2 regions of the Candidatus Pelagibacter sp. PS_44 genome follow, and region 2 is predicted to be linked to the other one. Evidence: riboswitches for the same ligand, from Rfam matches in the RefSeq annotation. Region 2 holds a riboswitch; the other holds the start of a gene.

Region 1 (8,482 bases), 520 kb from region 2:
TTAAATACCATAAATCCAATATCTACAGCTATTTCTTTATTTTGTCCGTAATTAACTTTTATTGTATTTGCGTGACCACCAAACTGATTTTCTTTTTCAAATAAATCAACTTTATGTTTTTTAGATAAATAATATGCTGCACTTAAACCTGATATGCCAGCTCCAACTACAGCAATTTTCATTTTATGATATTTTTATTATGCTGCTGTCTCTTCGTATTCATCCATTGAAGGACATGTACAAAATAAGTTTTTATCTCCATAAACATTATCTACTCTAGCAACTGGAGGCCAAAACTTAAATGATCTTAAAAATTCAGAAGGATAAGCTGCCTCTTCTCTTTCATATTTATGATCCCATGTATTTGAAGCTAATTCAACGTGTGTATGTGGCGCATTCTTTAACGGATTATCCAATTTATCAAAAGCACCTGATTTTATCTTATCTATTTCTTGTTTAATCTTAATCAGAGTATCGCAAAACCTATCAATCTCCTCTAAGCTTTCACTTTCTGTGGGCTCAATCATCATCGTTCCTGCAACAGGCCAAGACATAGTAGGTGCATGAAAACCATAATCTATTAATCGTTTTGCAATGTCTTCCTCTGTTATTCCTGTTTCAGTTTTTATTTGCCTAATATCAATAATACATTCATGTGCAACGTTGCCATTTTTGCCTTTGTATAAAATAGGAAAATAGCTGTTTAATTTATAGGCAATGTAATTAGCATTTAAAATTGCAACTTCTGATGCCTTTCTCAAACCTTCCGATCCCATCATCTTCATGTACATCCAAGATATAGAAAGAATACTTGAACTACCCCAGGGAGCTGCAGAAATTGCACCTACACCTGTTGCTGGTCCACAATCTTTTACAACTGAATGGTTGGGCAGAAATTTTTCTAAATGTTTTTTACAGGCGATTGGTCCCATTCCAGGTCCACCTCCACCATGAGGTATACAAAAAGTTTTATGTAAATTTATATGACAAACATCAGGCCCAAATTTCCCAGGCTTTGCTATTCCAACAAGTGCATTTAGATTAGCACCATCCATGTAAACTTGTCCACCGTTACTATGTACAAGTTCACAAATATCTACTATCTTTTCTTCAAAGACACCATGTGTCGAAGGATAAGTAACCATCAATGCTGCTAGATTATCTTTATGTTTTTCAACTTTATTTTTTAAATCTTCAAAATCTACGTTTCCATGACTATCACAACTGACAACTACAACTTTCATGCCAACCATTTGTGCACTAGCAGGGTTTGTTCCATGTGCTGAACTTGGAATTAAGCATATGTTTCTATTATGATCTCCATTGTTTTCATGAAATTTTCTAATCACCATAAGTCCTGCAAACTCTCCTTGAGCTCCAGCATTAGGTTGTAAAGATACACCTGAAAACCCAGTTATTGAACGTAGCCAATTTTTTAAATCAGTAAATAATGTTCTATACCCTTCCATCTGCTCTAAAGGTGCAAATGGATGTGGTTCTGAAAATTCTCTCCAAGTAACTGGAATCATTTCAGCAACTGCATTTAATTTCATTGTACATGATCCAAGAGCAATCATTGATCTGTTCAATGCTATATCAGAATCTTCTAATCTTTTAAGATATCTCAACATATCTGTTTCAGAATGATAACTATTAAACACTTTGTGTTGTAAAAATTTAGAAGTTCTTAATAAGTTTTTAGGAATATTAGTTAAACTTTCATTCATCTCTTCTTTGATAGTTTCCGAACAATTAAAAACTTTAAGCAATTGATTAGCACGATAAACATTTTTCTTTTCATCAAATGAAACTGCTAACATTTGAGAGTTTACTTTTCTTATGTTGATATTTTCTCTTAATGCATTGTTATAAATACTGTCAGTTTTATCTAAAGTTTTGATAGTAACTGTGTCAAAAAAATGTTCTGAGTATAATTCATAGCCTGTCTGCTTTAGCTTATCTGAAAAGTTTTTTGCTAATTGAGATGTGTTGTTAGCAATTTTAAGAATTCCCTCTGGCCCATGATAAACTACATAGGCTGCAGACACTATTGCTAGTAAAGCTTGAGCTGTACAAATATTACTTGTTGCTTTGTCTCTTCTTATATGTTGTTCACGAGTTTGTAGTGCAAGTCTGTATGCTTTTTTGCCATGACGATCTACCGATACCCCTATAATTCTTCCTGGCATTGATCTTTTATACTCATCTTTTGTTGCAAAAAATGCTGCATGGGGTCCACCGTAACCCATTGGAATTCCAAAACGTTGTGAGCTTCCAACTGCCATATCTGCACCAAGTTCAGCAGGTGTTTTTAGTTTGGCTAACGAAAGTAAATCACAAATTAAAACTGCCTTACCTTTATTTTTATGAATTTGACTGATCGCTTCACTTGGATCTTTAATATCACCCAAAGTTCCAGGGTATTGAATAATACCACAAACAATTTCACCTTTGATATCTTTATATTCATCTCCAACAATAACCTCTAAACCCATAGGTTCAGCTCTTGTTTTAATAACATCGACCGTTTGAGGGTGACAATCTTTTGATACAAATACTTTATTACTTTCATTTTTACTAACTCTGTAACTTAGTCCGACAGCTTCAGCTGCCGCAGTACCTTCATCAAGTAAAGAGGCGTTAGCTATATCCATTCCTGTAAAATCAATAATCATTTGTTGGAAATTTAAAAGCATTTCCAATCTACCTTGGGCTACTTCAGGTTGATATGGAGTATAAGATGTATACCAGCCTGGATTTTCTAAAATATTTCTAAGAATTACATGTGGAGTAAAAGTTCCATAATACCCCATACCTATAAAGTTTGAATTAATTATATTTTTTTTTGAAATTTCTTTTAGTTTTCTTAAAGCTTCATATTCTGAATTAGGCTCACCAATTTCAAGACTTTCTTTAAGTAAGATTTTTTCTGGAACTGTTTTGTTTATTAGTTCATCCAAATTTTTAAATCCTAATTCTTTGAGCATAAAATTTTGCTCAGTATCAGATGGTCCAATATGTCTTTTAATAAAATCTTTTTGTGAAGCTTTAAGCATTTTTAATTACCACTTTCTTTTGCAAATTTATCGTATTCCTCTTTATTCATTAGAGTATCCAACTCTGCCTTATCTTTAATTTTAAGCTTAAAAAACCAAGCTTCATTTTCTGGATCACTATTTATTTTACCTGGGTCATCAACAATTGCTTGATTGTTTTCAACTACTTCTCCAGAAACTGGGGTATAAACATCACTTGCAGCTTTTGTAGATTCAACCACTCCCGCATTACCGTCTTTTTCAACATTTGATCCTAGTTCAGGAAGTTCAACAAAAACAATATCTCCCAACATTTCTGTTGCATGTTGTGTAATCCCTATTGTGGCTATATCACCATCCATTTTAATCCATTCATGTTCTTTTGAAAATTTTACATCACTCATTAGTTTGCTCCTTTCACATAGCTTTTTTTATAAAATGGTAATTTACATATTTTAGCTGGGTATTTTTTACCTCTAACTTCTAATAAAATCTTTGTATCTAATTTAGCATACTCACTTTGCACATAACCAAGTGTAATTGGTTTTTGTATGCTTGGTCCAAAAGTTCCACTTGTTATTTCTCCTATAACTTCATTATTCTCATTAAACACTTTTGTTTTTTCTCGAGCTATAATTCTTTCTTCAGGAGCAATACCTACTCTTAATTTTTTAGTACCTGATTTTATCTGACTATCAATTTTATCAAACCCTCTGAAACCACCATTCTCTAACCTTTTTTTAGAGATTGCCCATTTAAGATTTGCCTCAATTGGTGTTGTCTCTAGATCAATATCATGGCCATATAAACAAAGACCTGCTTCCAATCTTAAGGTATCTCTTGCACCCAAACCTATTAATTTTGCCCCTTTTAGTATTAAATTTTTAACTAAATCCTCTACTTTGTTATTGCCTATTGAAATTTCAAAACCATCTTCACCTGTATATCCAGATCTTGTTATATAAACTTTATCATCCGAGTAATTAAACCAATCACCATTCATAAAATTAAGATTATTAGGACCTGCAATGACTTCTTTTAAGATATTAGCAGCTTTAGGGCCCTGAATAGCAATGAGTGATAAATCAGAATTTAAAACCATTTCATATTTATTATTTAATAATTTTGCTATGATTTGATAATCTTCATTTTTGCAAGCTGCGTTCAAAATAATATTGTATCCTCCTTCTACTTTTGTGATAATCAAATCATCGTGAATAAAGGCTTCTTCATTCATTAAGAAACTATACTTGCTTTGATTTAAGGAGATATTTTCTAAATCTAAGGGAAAAATTTTTTCTAAATCTGCGGTTAATTCCTCACCACCTTTAATAAAAAGTTGTCCCATGTGAGAAACATCAAATAATCCTGCATCTGATCTTGTGTATTTATGTTCTTCTACAATGCCCTCAGGATATTGTATCGGCATTTCATAGCCTGCAAATGGAACAAACTTTGCTCCATGCTTTTGATGTAAATTGTAAAGTTTAGTTTTTATATTTTCCATATTAACTTTTATACCCATCTGTATGTTTGCCTGAGAGTTTTGCTCCTTCGGCGAGAACTAAATCTCTTTCCAGAGTTAATATGGTACGGTCCTTTTTGCCTGAGAGATTCCTGGGTGGTTGCTCCTTCGGCGCTACGTAGTGTAGTCTCTCCCGTATGTTGTTATAATCTATGAGTTGATGTTAAGAGTCAACTTCTAATTTTTTTTTACTTGGAAAAAGCAATGCATAAAATTGCAGTAATACTGCAAAAAGAATAATACTGCCCCCAATTAATGTAAATAATGATGATCTTTCACCTGCAAATAAAAATGCCCATATAGGTCCTAAAACAGATTCGGATAACATTATAATACCAACCATCGCAGAAGGAGTGCTTCGAGCACCCATAGTTATAAATATAAACCCAAATCCAACTTGAAAAAAACCTGCAGTAAATCCTAAAAAGATATCATTAGAGGAAATCATAAGCTTGTCTGATAACAAATATCCAATAATACATGAACTTACACCCGCAATAAATTGTGCGGGTACCATATCGACATTGGGAAATTTTCTCACAATCATTATCAGAACAGCAAATGTAATAGGCATACTAAAAGCTGCTAAATTGCCAGACATTTCTCCTGGTGATAAAGAATTTCCAACCATTAACAAAACTCCAGTGATCGCAAGGATAATTGATACTAATGTTAAAGATGTAATTGTTTCTTTTAAGAATAAGTATCCAAATATTGCTAGAAACAATATTTGTGTTGAAATGATAAAATTAGTGTTTGCAACAGTTGTATTATACATCGCAAAAACATATCCACAGAAACCCAAGGATAAAATAATTCCACCAAAAAACCCTGGCAATCCTGAGTCATAAAATGCCTTAAATAATTTTTGCTTATAAGTGATTACTAAAAACAACAAAATTGTTAATGAAAAAAATAATGACCGCCAAAATAATATTTGCCACAGAGTTGCACCCTCGAATGATTTTACAATCAAGCCTCCAAAGCTTAAGCAGCATGCACCCATAAAAACGAGTATCGGGCCAGGAATTTTGCTAATTATTTTCATTTAAATATTTATTTGTATCAATCGTATATGCTTTAAATATATTCTGAGCTTCTGCAAGGCTTACTTCTTTAAATCTTATTTTAGATCCAGGTGTAAATTGACCAACTTGATCTAAATCTGCTGAAATAACAACTCCGATCTTTGGATATCCTCCAATAGTTCCGTGATCAGAAAGCATTATAATTGGATTTCCATCAGCTGGGACCTGGATTACTCCTCTTACAAGACCTTCTGATTTAATATTTGTGTTAACGATATTTTCTAACTTAGGTCCAGTCAATCTAATGCCCATTCGATCTGCATCTTTAGTTACTGAAAACTCATCATTAAAAAAACTATCTTGTGATTTTTTTGAAAAATAATTGAAATTAGTACCTTTAATTATTCTAATTAAATTATCAGAACTTTCATTATAATCTATTTTATTTTTTTTATTTAATACAAGGTCTTGATTGTTAATTAGAATTTTATCTTTTAGTGAATATTTTTTACCATTGTTTGGACCAATATTTGCTTTTGTATTTATTGAATAACTATTCCAAATCTTTTGTAATTTAAAACCATTGCTAACTGATAAATATCCATAAGCAGTATTTTTGGTTGAGATTATATCTAATTGCTCTTCATCTTCTAAAGTATAACTTTCATAACAAGTGCCATCTTCTATTGAACCATCTTTTTTAATAATCTTAAAAATTACATCACCGGTGATACAAAAATTAATTGAACCATTTTTTAATTTTAAGAGAGGGCCTTGATAAGCAAACTCTATAACTGCTTCATTTAACGAATTGTTTACAAGTTTATTACTTAAAATATAGTTTCTTTGATCAATTGCACCACTAATTGTAATGCCTAAGTGATACATGTGATTTCTTCCAATATCTTGGATTGTTGTATTAACTCCTGCTCTTAAAACTTCAAAATATGTATTACTCATTCCAATTTAAATATTCTTCTTTAGATATTTGATAAAAACTAACTCTATCTCCAGGTTTAATTAAAGCAGGTTCTTTGCTGTTTAAATTATCAAAAATTCTTTCAGGGGTATTGCCTATAATGTTCCATCCTCCAGGGCTTTCAAAAGTATAAATGTTTACAAACTGCTCGGTTATTCCAACCGAACCTTTTGGAACTTTTAATCTTGGTGTCTCTAAACGATTACATCTAATGTCCTTATTTATATCTCCTAAAAAAGGCATACCCGCAATAAATCCTGTCATATAACAAAAATATTCTTTATTGAGACTTAAGTTTAAAATTTCTTCTTTCGAGAGTTTAGTTATTTTTGAAATTCTATTAAAATCTAGACCAAATTCATCATCACAACAAACAGCAATCTTAATTTTTTTAAAATTATTCTTGGTTTGATTTTTAACATCTAATGCTAAAATTTTTTCTTTAACTTCGTTAAATGTAGTTTGAGACAAATCAAAATTGATGATTAATTTATTATAGGAAGGGATAATATTATTTATTCCAGTAATTTCATTTGTTTCAACTAACTTTGAGACTTCATTAAAATAACAAATTACATTTGAATTTATTTGTTCATTTACGTCTGATCCGAAATCACAATATACTGATGCGTCACCAAGATTTGATATATTTTTGATCATAGCATGTTATACTCCAAGGTATAGGTTATGGAAATTAATATCAATTGCGACTTAGGCGAAAAATCAAAATTTCATTCAATAGAAAATGATCCTGCTTTATTAGATATTGTAAATTCAGCAAATGTTGCTTGTGGTTATCATGCTGGAGACAATGATACAATGAGAATGGTTGTCCAAATTTCAAAAAAAAATGGAGTAAGTATTGGAGCCCATCCTTCATTTAATGATCCAGAAAATTTTGGAAGAAAAAGAATGAATTTAAATTCATCTGAAATTTCAAAACTTATTATTGACCAATTTCAAATTCTAAATAAGATTGCTCAAGAATATGGTGAAGAGGTTACTCATATAAAACCACATGGTGCGTTAAATAATATGGCTTGTGAAGACTTAGAGCTTGCAACACTATTAGCAAAAACTATCTATCAAATTGATAAAGAAATAATCTATCTAGTGCCAACTGGATCTAAGATGGAAATAGCTGCAAAAAAACTCAATATGAAAATTGCATGTGAAATATTTGCAGATAGAAACTATGAAGATAATGGAAATTTAGTTTCTAGAAAAAAACCTCACGCTTTAATAATCAACCCAGAACAAGCAAAAAAACACGTATTAAGTATGGTAAAAAATCAGTCGCTTAATTGTCACAGTGGTAAGCAAATACCTTGTGAAATAGACTCTGTTTGCATACATGGGGATAATGAAAAATCATTAGCTACTGCAAAATCAATTAAAAAAAATTTAATAGATAATGGACTTAAACTAAAACCACTTAACCTAATGAAAAAATTTATATAATTATGAAAAATATTTTTGTTACTCTTTCTGTTTTAATTTTATTATCAACAAATTCTTATGCCGCCGGGTCTAGTAGTGATAGTTCTAGCAAAGTAAAATCAAATTATGATAAGGCAGTTACGATTATTAAAGCTGCAAAAAAATATGAAAAACAAGGTAAAACCGAAAAAGCCAACAAAAAATATGAAAAAGCTTTAGATCTTTTGGTTGCATCTAATAAAGAAAAACCAAATAAAGCTGATACTCTCAATTATCTTGGTTTTACAACAAGAAAGCTTGGAGATTATGCTGGAGGTGAAAAATATTATTTACAAGGACTTTCTATAGAACCCAACCATAATGGAATTAATGAATACTTGGGTGAACTTTATGTTGTTACTAACAGAATTGATTTAGCAAAAGAAAGACTTGATGTTTTAAAATCATGTAATTGTGAAGAATATGAAGAACTTAA
Region 2 (8,482 bases):
AATAGAGATGAGTTGGTTAAACCAATGGCCAATACATTAGCCCAGGTTTATAAAAATGTAATTAGATGTCAATCTTGTGGAACTTTAAAATCAAACTCTGACGGTTGTAATAATTGTGAAAATACAAAAGAGAAATATAACAAAATATGTGTTGTTGAAGACATAGCTGACCAATGGTCTATAGAAAATTCAAATATTTTTAAAGGATACTTCCATATTCTTGGTGGAACAATTTCATCCGCTGGTCAGAGAAAAGAAGACCTTTTAATTAATTCATTGGTGGAGAGAGTTAGTAGAGAAAATATAGAGGAAGTTATATTAGCCACAAGTGCAACTGTCGAAGGTCAAACAACAGCTTATTATATCCAAGATAGTCTTAAGCAAACTAAAACAAAAATAACAAAACTAGCACAAGGTCTGCCAGTTGGGGGTGAGATAGAAAGTCTGGATGATGGAACTTTATATTCTGCCTTTAAAAATAGATCGGGAATTAAAACTAATTCTGATTAGACTTTTTTAACAATCTGTTTAGATGTAGTAAAGGCTCTGTATATCCAGAAGGCTGTTCTTTTCCTTTAAAAATTAAATCACAAGCAGTTTTAAACGCAACCGATTGATCAAAATTATCAGACATCATTTCATAGCTACCTCTTCCAGATCGAGTATAAGCGCCATCATTCTTATTTTGATCATCTACAATCTTTGCCATGTTTTTCATAATTTTTATTACTTGTTCCTTAGAACAAACACCATGATGAACCCAATTAGCAATGTGTTGAGATGAAATTCTTAAAGTAGCTCGATCTTCCATTAATCCAATATTATTAATATCAGGTACCTTTGAACAACCAACGCCATGATCAATCCATCTCACAACATATCCCAATAGAGTTTGTGCAGAGTTTGCAATTTCAGAATTTATTTCATCAACAGACCAGTTTGGCCTATCAGCTACTGGAATCGTTAAAAGATCATCTAACTTTGCAGCATGTCTTTTCTGTAATTCTTTTTGTTGATCAAAAATATTTATTTCGTGATAATGAAGAGCATGAAGAGCTGCTGCTGTAGGAGAAGGTACCCAGGCACAATTAGCTCCGGCTTTAAGATGGCCAGTTTTTTGCTCCATCATATCTTTCATTTTATCTGGCATGGCCCACATACCTTTACCAATTTGTGCTACACCTGAAAAACCACACGCAAGTCCTACATCCACATTGTTATTTTCATATGCATTAATCCATTTCGAAGACTTCATATCTCCTTTTTTTATCATTGGACCTGCTTCCATTGATGTATGCATTTCATCACCAGTTCTATCTAAAAAACCTGTATTGATAAAAAATACTCTATTTTTCAGAGTTCTGATGCACTCTTTAAGATTGGACGATGTTCTTCTTTCCTCATCCATTATTCCAATTTTACATGTGTATTTTTCCAATCCTAAAACTTCTTCAACTTTAGTAAAGATTAAATCTGTAAATGAAGTTTCATCAGGACCATGCATTTTTGGTTTAACAATATAAATGGAACCCTTTCTTGAATTACTTTTTTTTTCGATATCGTGAAGGCAAGCTGCTGAAGTTATAAAGGCATCCATAATACCTTCTGGTATTTCAGAACCATCTTTTAAAGTGATTGCTGAGTTAGTCATAAGGTGTCCGACATTTCTTATCAATAACAAACTCCTTCCATGTAGTTTTAATCCTTTTCCATCTTTAGAAATATAACTTCTGTCAGGATTTAATTTACGTTCATATGTCTTTCCATTTTTTTCGAAAGTCGATTTTAAATCACCCTTCATAAGACCAAGCCAATTACGATAACAAATAACTTTGTCATCAGCATCAACCGCAGCAACGCTATCTTCATTATCACAAATAGTTGAAACTGCAGCTTCAACAATTATATCGCTAATTTTAGCAGGATCTTGTTTAGAACTAAAAGCATTTGGATCTATAATTATTTCTATATGGAGATTATTATTTTTTAATATTATTGCTGAAGGATCATTGGCCTCTCCTCTATGACCAATAAATTTATCTTTATTTTTTAAAGATGTTTCAGTGTTATCTTTTAATATTGTTAAAGAACCATTATCAATTTTAAACCCTGTAATATTATGCCATTCAAAATCTTCTAGAGGAAAATATTTTTTTAAAAAGTCTCTTCCATATTTTATAACCATTTCCCCTCTTAAAGGATCATATCTTTGATGGGCACTATCTTCAGATTGTTCAATTATGTCTGTGCCATACAAACTATCATATAAACTCATCCATCTAGCATTTGCAGCGTTCAGTGCATATCTTTCATTCATGATTGGAACTACTAATTGCGGTCCAGCAATACTAGTTATTTCTTCATCAACGTTATTTGTTTGAATTTTAAAATCTGGACCTACTTCTTTTAGATAATCAATTTCCTTTAAAAATTTTTTATATTCCTCTAAATTTATTTCATTGCCTTCATTAGCAATATGCCAATTGTCTATTTTTTTTTGTAAATCTTCTCTTATTTTTAATAGTTCTTTATTTTTTGGGGCTAGCTCATGAACTGCTTTGTCGAAGCCTTCCCAGAATTTTTCAGAAGAAATATTTGTATCTTTAAGCAATTCTTCATTAATGAAGTTAAGTAATTGATTAGAAACTGATAGATTGTGTATTTTTGTATATTGTTCTTTCATAGCACCCTTAATAATTACCCCATCTGTATTTTTGCCTGAGAGTTTTGCTCCATCGGCGAGATTTAATCTCTTTCCAGAGTGTTATGTTTTTATCGGTCCTTTTGCCTGAGAGTTTCCGGGGTGGTTGCTCCTTCGGCGCTATTATTATTAGTCTCTCCCGATTTATTTAAGAGTACCTTTAAACAAGATTATGTCAAATATAAATTATTTAAAACATTTTATTGCCTTTTTTGTTAATTAAATATTAATAAAGTTGTTTATGAAAAATTATTTAAACTTTGAAACAGATATAAAAAATCTTGAAAATGAATTGGAAAAACTAAAGGATCCATATAATCAAGATGGGCTATCAGAAGTAGACACAAAAAAAATCTTACAATCACAAAAAGAAATAGATGAAAAGTTACAAGAGATTTATTCAAATCTAGATCCTTGGCAAACAACTTTAGTTGCAAGACATGAAGATAGACCTAAAGCAAAATTTTTTATAGATAATTTATTTGAAGATTTTATTTCATTGTCTGGAGACAGGTTTTATGGGGAAGATAAATCAGTAATAGCTGGGTTTGCAAAGTTTAATGAAAAATCAGTTTTGGTTATTGGACAAGAGAAAGGTGACACTCTTGAAACTAGGATGGAAAGAAACTTTGGAATGATGAGACCTGAGGGTTATAGAAAAACAATTAGATTAATGAATCTGGCAAACAAATTTAATATCCCAATAATTTCATTTGTTGATACTCCTGGGGCTTATCCTGGTGTTGGAGCCGAGGAAAGAGGACAGGCAGAGGCAATCGCAAAATCAATTGAATGTTGTATGTCATTAAATGTTCCAACTTTAGCTGTTGTAATTGGTGAAGGTGGGTCAGGAGGAGCAATAGCACTAGCCTCATCTAACAAAGTTATTATGTTAGAAAATGCAATCTATTCAGTCATATCTCCAGAAGGATGTGCAACCATTTTATGGAGAGATCCAAAGAGAACCTTAGAGGCTGCAAAAGCAATGAAATTATCATCAAAAGATCTCCTTGAGCTAAAGGTAATTGATGAGATCATTGCAGAACCAATTGGTGGTGCCCACCGAGATAGAGATTTAATTTTGGATAACGTTAGAAGGTCAATCACTAATAATTTGAATGAATTTGAGAATATGAGTGGAGAAGAAATTTTTAACCATAGAAAAAATAAATTTTTAAGCATTGGAAGAACAAAGGGCTTTGTAAGTCAACCAGATAATCTAAGTGTACTAAATATGCAAAAAAATAAGCTTAGTAGCTTTATTGAAAAATTTTTTAACGCTAAGATTTTTTTATCAATATTTGTTGCAGCAATTGTTTTGTTTTCTTATTTAGTTTTTTTTCTATAAAGCGCCACAGCAATTTTTAAATTTTTTACCAGTGGCTTCACACTTTTCGTTTCTTGATAGTTTCTGATCTTTTTTTTGTATCAATAAACATTTGGGGTCATTCGAAATTTGCTTCCTAATAGGTTTAATTGTATTTTCACTTGGTTCTTGAACTATTTTTAGATTCATTAAAATTGTAACAAAATCAATTTTTAATTTATTTAGTAAATTTTCAAAAAGATAAAAGGCCTCTTTTTTATATTCAACCAGGGGATCTCTTTGACCATAAGACCTTAGGCCAATTACTTGTCTTAATTGCTCAAGATATTGGATATGAGATTTCCAATTTAAATCAATGCACTGAAGTAAAATTCTTTTTTCAATTTCTTTAGCTTTTTCTTCATTAAGCATATTAATTCTCTCATTTCTAGCTTCGATAAATTTAGAGTCTATCTTTTCCTTAAATTCTTTATCATTTAAATTTACAAGATTTTTAAATTCGTCATCATCTACACTTTTTCCAACTAGAATTTTTAGTTGATTATTGAATTCATTATTTTTAGTTTTTGATATTTTTTGAGTTTTTAAAGAAATAAGATGATTTGTAATCTCTGATAAAAATTCATCAGAATAATCAAAAACTTTTTCATTATTCATCACATTATTTCTTTGAGAAAAAATAACGTGTCTTTGATCATTCAAAACATCATCAAATTTTAATAAGTTTTTTCTTATATCAAAGTTTCTCGCTTCAACTTTTTGTTGTGCACGCTCAAGGGCTTTATTTATCCAGGGATGATCGATACTTTCACCATCTTTTAGCCCAAGTTTTTGAAGAATATTATTCATAGACTCAGAACCAAAAATTCGCATAAGATCATCTTCTAAACTAACATAAAATATTGAGCTACCTTCATCACCTTGTCTCCCAGATCTTCCTCTTGCTTGGTTGTCGACTCTTCTTGACTCCATCCTTTCAGTACCAATTACAAATAGTCCACCAAGTGATTTAATCTTATTTTTATTTTGTAGTAATTCTTCATCAGGCTGACTACCTTTCTTGCCACCCAACTGAATATCAACACCTCTTCCTGAAATACTTGTTGTAATTATAACTGACTTCATTTTTCCAGCATTTGCAATGATTTCAGCTTCATTTTCATGATTTTTTGCATTTAATACTACATGTTTAATTTTTTTTTTATCTAATAGTTTAGAATAGATTTCAGACTTGTTGATGCTTGAAGTGAAAACTAAAATTGGCTGACCTTTTTCATGACATTCTAAAACTTTATCTATAATTGCTTTATTTTTTTCTAATTCAGTTCGAAAAATTTGATCATTCCAATCTTTTCTGATCATTTCTTTATTAGTAGGGATAACAACTACCATTAAATTATATATTTCATAAAATTCTTGAGATTCAGTTGCAGCCGTTCCTGTACATCCAGAAATTTTCTCATAAAGCTTAAAATAGTTTTGATAAGTTATTGATGCAAGGGTTTGATTTTCAGCCTGTACATCTATTCTTTCTTTTGCCTCAAGTGCTTGATGAAGTCCATCACCATATCTTCTTCCTTCTAATATTCTACCTGTCAATTCATCAATGATTTTTAAAGAGTCATCTCTTACAATATAATCTCTTCCTTTTTCAAATAAATGATTAGCCCTCAAAGATTGATTTACATGATGTACGAGACTTAGGTTTTCAGGATCATAGAAATTATTATTTTTTAATATTCCAGCATTTGAAAATATTTTTTCAACATTATTAATTCCTTCATTTGTTAATAATATATTTTTATCTTTTTCATCTATCTCATAATTTTCAGGAGTAAGTTTTTTAACCAATTTATCAATAGCAAGATATTGTTCAGTTTTATCCTCTGCAGCACCTGAAATTACAAGTGGCGTCCTAGCCTCATCAATTAAACAAGAGTCAATTTCATCAACAATTGTATACACATGACCTCTTTGAACCATTTGGTCCTTAGAGAATTTCATATTATCCCTCAAGTAATCAAAGCCAAGCTCGCTATTAGTTGCATAGGTAATATCAAAATTATAATTCTTTTTTCTTTCATGATCATCTTGGTCATTATTAATGTATCCAGATGTTAGCCCAAGAAATTGATAGATTTCCCCCATTTCTTGAGAATCTCTTTTTGCCAAATAGTCATTTACAGTAACAATGTGCACACCTTTACCGTGTAAAGCATTTAGATAAGCTGCCAAACTGATAGTTAATGTTTTTCCTTCTCCAGTTCTCATCTCAGCTATCTTGCCTTCATGAAGAACAATACCCCCTATTATTTGAACATCATAATGCCTTTCATTTCTTGTTCTTTTAGATGCCTCACGCACAAGTGCAAAAGCTTCAGGCAAAAGATCATTTATATCTCTTCCATCACTTAACCGTTTTTTAAGTTCTATTGTTTTTTTAGGAAAGTCTTCATCTGGAATGTCTTTAATCTTGTCTTCAAAAGAATTAACTTTTTCAACAATCTTTGCAACTCTATCAAGCTCTTTTTGATTGCTTGATTTTATGAATTTTGAGATAAAATTTAATGGATTAAGCATCTTATTTTTTGATATATAATTAATTACAGCTTTTAATATAAGTATTAAATAAATATTTTAAATATATGCCATTAAATTTAAAAAACTTTGCAATCTCATTGGCCTCAATGTCAAAAATGCAAGACTTTCAAGATTTAGACCATATAGATGGACTTTCGATTTCAACAATTTGTGCAAATTTATACAACAAACCAAGAGATGATCTTGTTATGTTTTATTTTAGAGATGGAGCAAATTATGCATCTGTTTTCACACAATCTAAAATAATTTCAGAAAACATAAAATGGAACTTAAATATAAAATGTAAAAAAATAAAGTCACTTTTGGTAAACACTAGAAATGCTAATGCATTCACAGGATCTGAAGGTTATAAGGCTTTAAAAGAAATAGCAGAAGAGCTTTCAATACAGCTTTCAAAAAAACAAAATGAAGACGAAGATTTCCCCGAAAAAGTATTGGCAAAGGAGATACTTTTTGGTTGCACTGGCACAATAGGCGAAAGATATCCTACAAAAAAAATAAAAAGCAATATTCCAGAATTAATAAAAAAAATTAGATACACACAGAATAAATCAATTTGGGTAAAAGCAGCCTTAGGAATAATGACAACAGATTTAAAACCAAAGCTCGCAATGGAAGAGTGTAAAATTGGTGATAAAAAAATAAAGATATATGGAATTGCAAAAGGCTCAGGAATGATTTTTCCAAATATGGCTACAACACTAGGCTATATCTTTACAGATGCAGATCTTTCAAATGATATCTTAAGCAAATTGTTAAAAAAAAATATTGATACAACATTTAATGCAATTACATGCGATGGTGATACCAGCACAAACGATATGGTTTCAATATTTTCAACTGGTAGAGTAAAAAATCCAATAGTTAGGAATATTACAGATAAAAAACTTTATAATTTTGATAAAGCTTTACACTCAGTATTATTAAATTTATCCAAAAGAATAGTTGCGGATGGAGAGGGTGCTACTAAATTTATATCAATAAGTGTTTTAAAATCAAAAACTCAGAGTGATGCAAAATCTGTAGCTTTTTCCATTGCAAATTCTAATTTAGTCAAAACCGCTATTGCAGGAGAAGACCCAAACTGGGGAAGAATAATAATGGCAATTGGCAAATCAGGAATTAATTTTGATACAAATAAATTATCAATTAATTTTGGCGATATAAAAGTTGTAGAAAATGGAAAAATTTTTAGCAATTATAATGAAAGTGAAGTTGCAAGCTACATGAAGAGCTCATCAATTGATATATCAATAAACCTGAATTCAGGATCAAAATATTTCACAGCCTATACTATGGATTTAACAAAAAAATATATAGAAATTAATGCTGATTATAGAAGTTAATTTAATATTGAATTAAATAGTTATGTTATTATCTATATAGCATGATCAAATATAAGCTTGTATGTAAAGATTGTGAAATAACTTTTGATAGTTGGTTTTCAACCTCTAAAGAGTATGAAAAACTCAAAAAGAAAAAATTTCTCAATTGTCATATGTGCAACTCACTAAATGTTGAAAAGACTTTGATGTCACCGAATATACTAATGTCAAAAAAAGATATTGGCATTGATACATCAAGCCAAAAATATAAGAATATCAAAAAAACAATAAATAAATATCAAGATTTTATAAAAAAAAATTTTCAATATGTTGGTGAAAATTTTGCTTATGAGGCTAGATCTATCCACTATAAAGATAAAAAATTTTCAAAGGGAATTTATGGCACTGCTACAAAGGAAGATATAAAAGAATTGAGAGAAGAGGGAATAGAAGCCGAGGTAATTCCCTGGATAAAAGAAAATACTAATTAAGTTTTAATAAATTTTGTAATATAATTAACTGAAGTGT

The links. Region 2 has a riboswitch for glycine ahead of AC5SLO_RS00560 (malate synthase G). Riboswitches for the same ligand answer to the same signal wherever they lie in the genome.
Region 1: another riboswitch for glycine. It lies ahead of gcvT (glycine cleavage system aminomethyltransferase GcvT); the one in region 2 lies ahead of AC5SLO_RS00560 (malate synthase G).

Annotation. Positions count from the first base shown of each region.
Region 1 covers NZ_CM182063.1:807,341-815,822, forward strand. The annotation lists gene AC5SLO_RS04485 (NAD(P)/FAD-dependent oxidoreductase) at 1-182, opposite strand, end outside; gene gcvP (aminomethyl-transferring glycine dehydrogenase) at 198-3,056, opposite strand; gene gcvH (glycine cleavage system protein GcvH) at 3,059-3,439, opposite strand; gene gcvT (glycine cleavage system aminomethyltransferase GcvT) at 3,439-4,542, opposite strand; glycine riboswitch at 4,619-4,706, opposite strand; gene AC5SLO_RS04505 (DMT family transporter) at 4,724-5,608, opposite strand; gene AC5SLO_RS04510 (5-oxoprolinase subunit C family protein) at 5,595-6,548, opposite strand; gene AC5SLO_RS04515 (5-oxoprolinase subunit B family protein) at 6,541-7,227, opposite strand; gene AC5SLO_RS04520 (5-oxoprolinase subunit PxpA) at 7,255-8,028, shown strand; gene AC5SLO_RS04525 (tetratricopeptide repeat protein) at 8,031-8,482, shown strand, end outside.
Region 2 covers NZ_CM182063.1:100,350-108,831, forward strand. The annotation lists gene recR (recombination mediator RecR) at 1-510, shown strand, start outside; gene AC5SLO_RS00560 (malate synthase G) at 497-2,683, opposite strand; glycine riboswitch at 2,767-2,853, opposite strand; gene AC5SLO_RS00565 (acetyl-CoA carboxylase carboxyltransferase subunit alpha) at 2,943-4,049, shown strand; gene secA (preprotein translocase subunit SecA) at 4,044-6,608, opposite strand; gene argJ (bifunctional glutamate N-acetyltransferase/amino-acid acetyltransferase ArgJ) at 6,674-7,975, shown strand; gene AC5SLO_RS00580 (DUF1178 family protein) at 8,017-8,445, shown strand; gene ubiG (bifunctional 2-polyprenyl-6-hydroxyphenol methylase/3-demethylubiquinol 3-O-methyltransferase UbiG) at 8,442-8,482, opposite strand, start outside.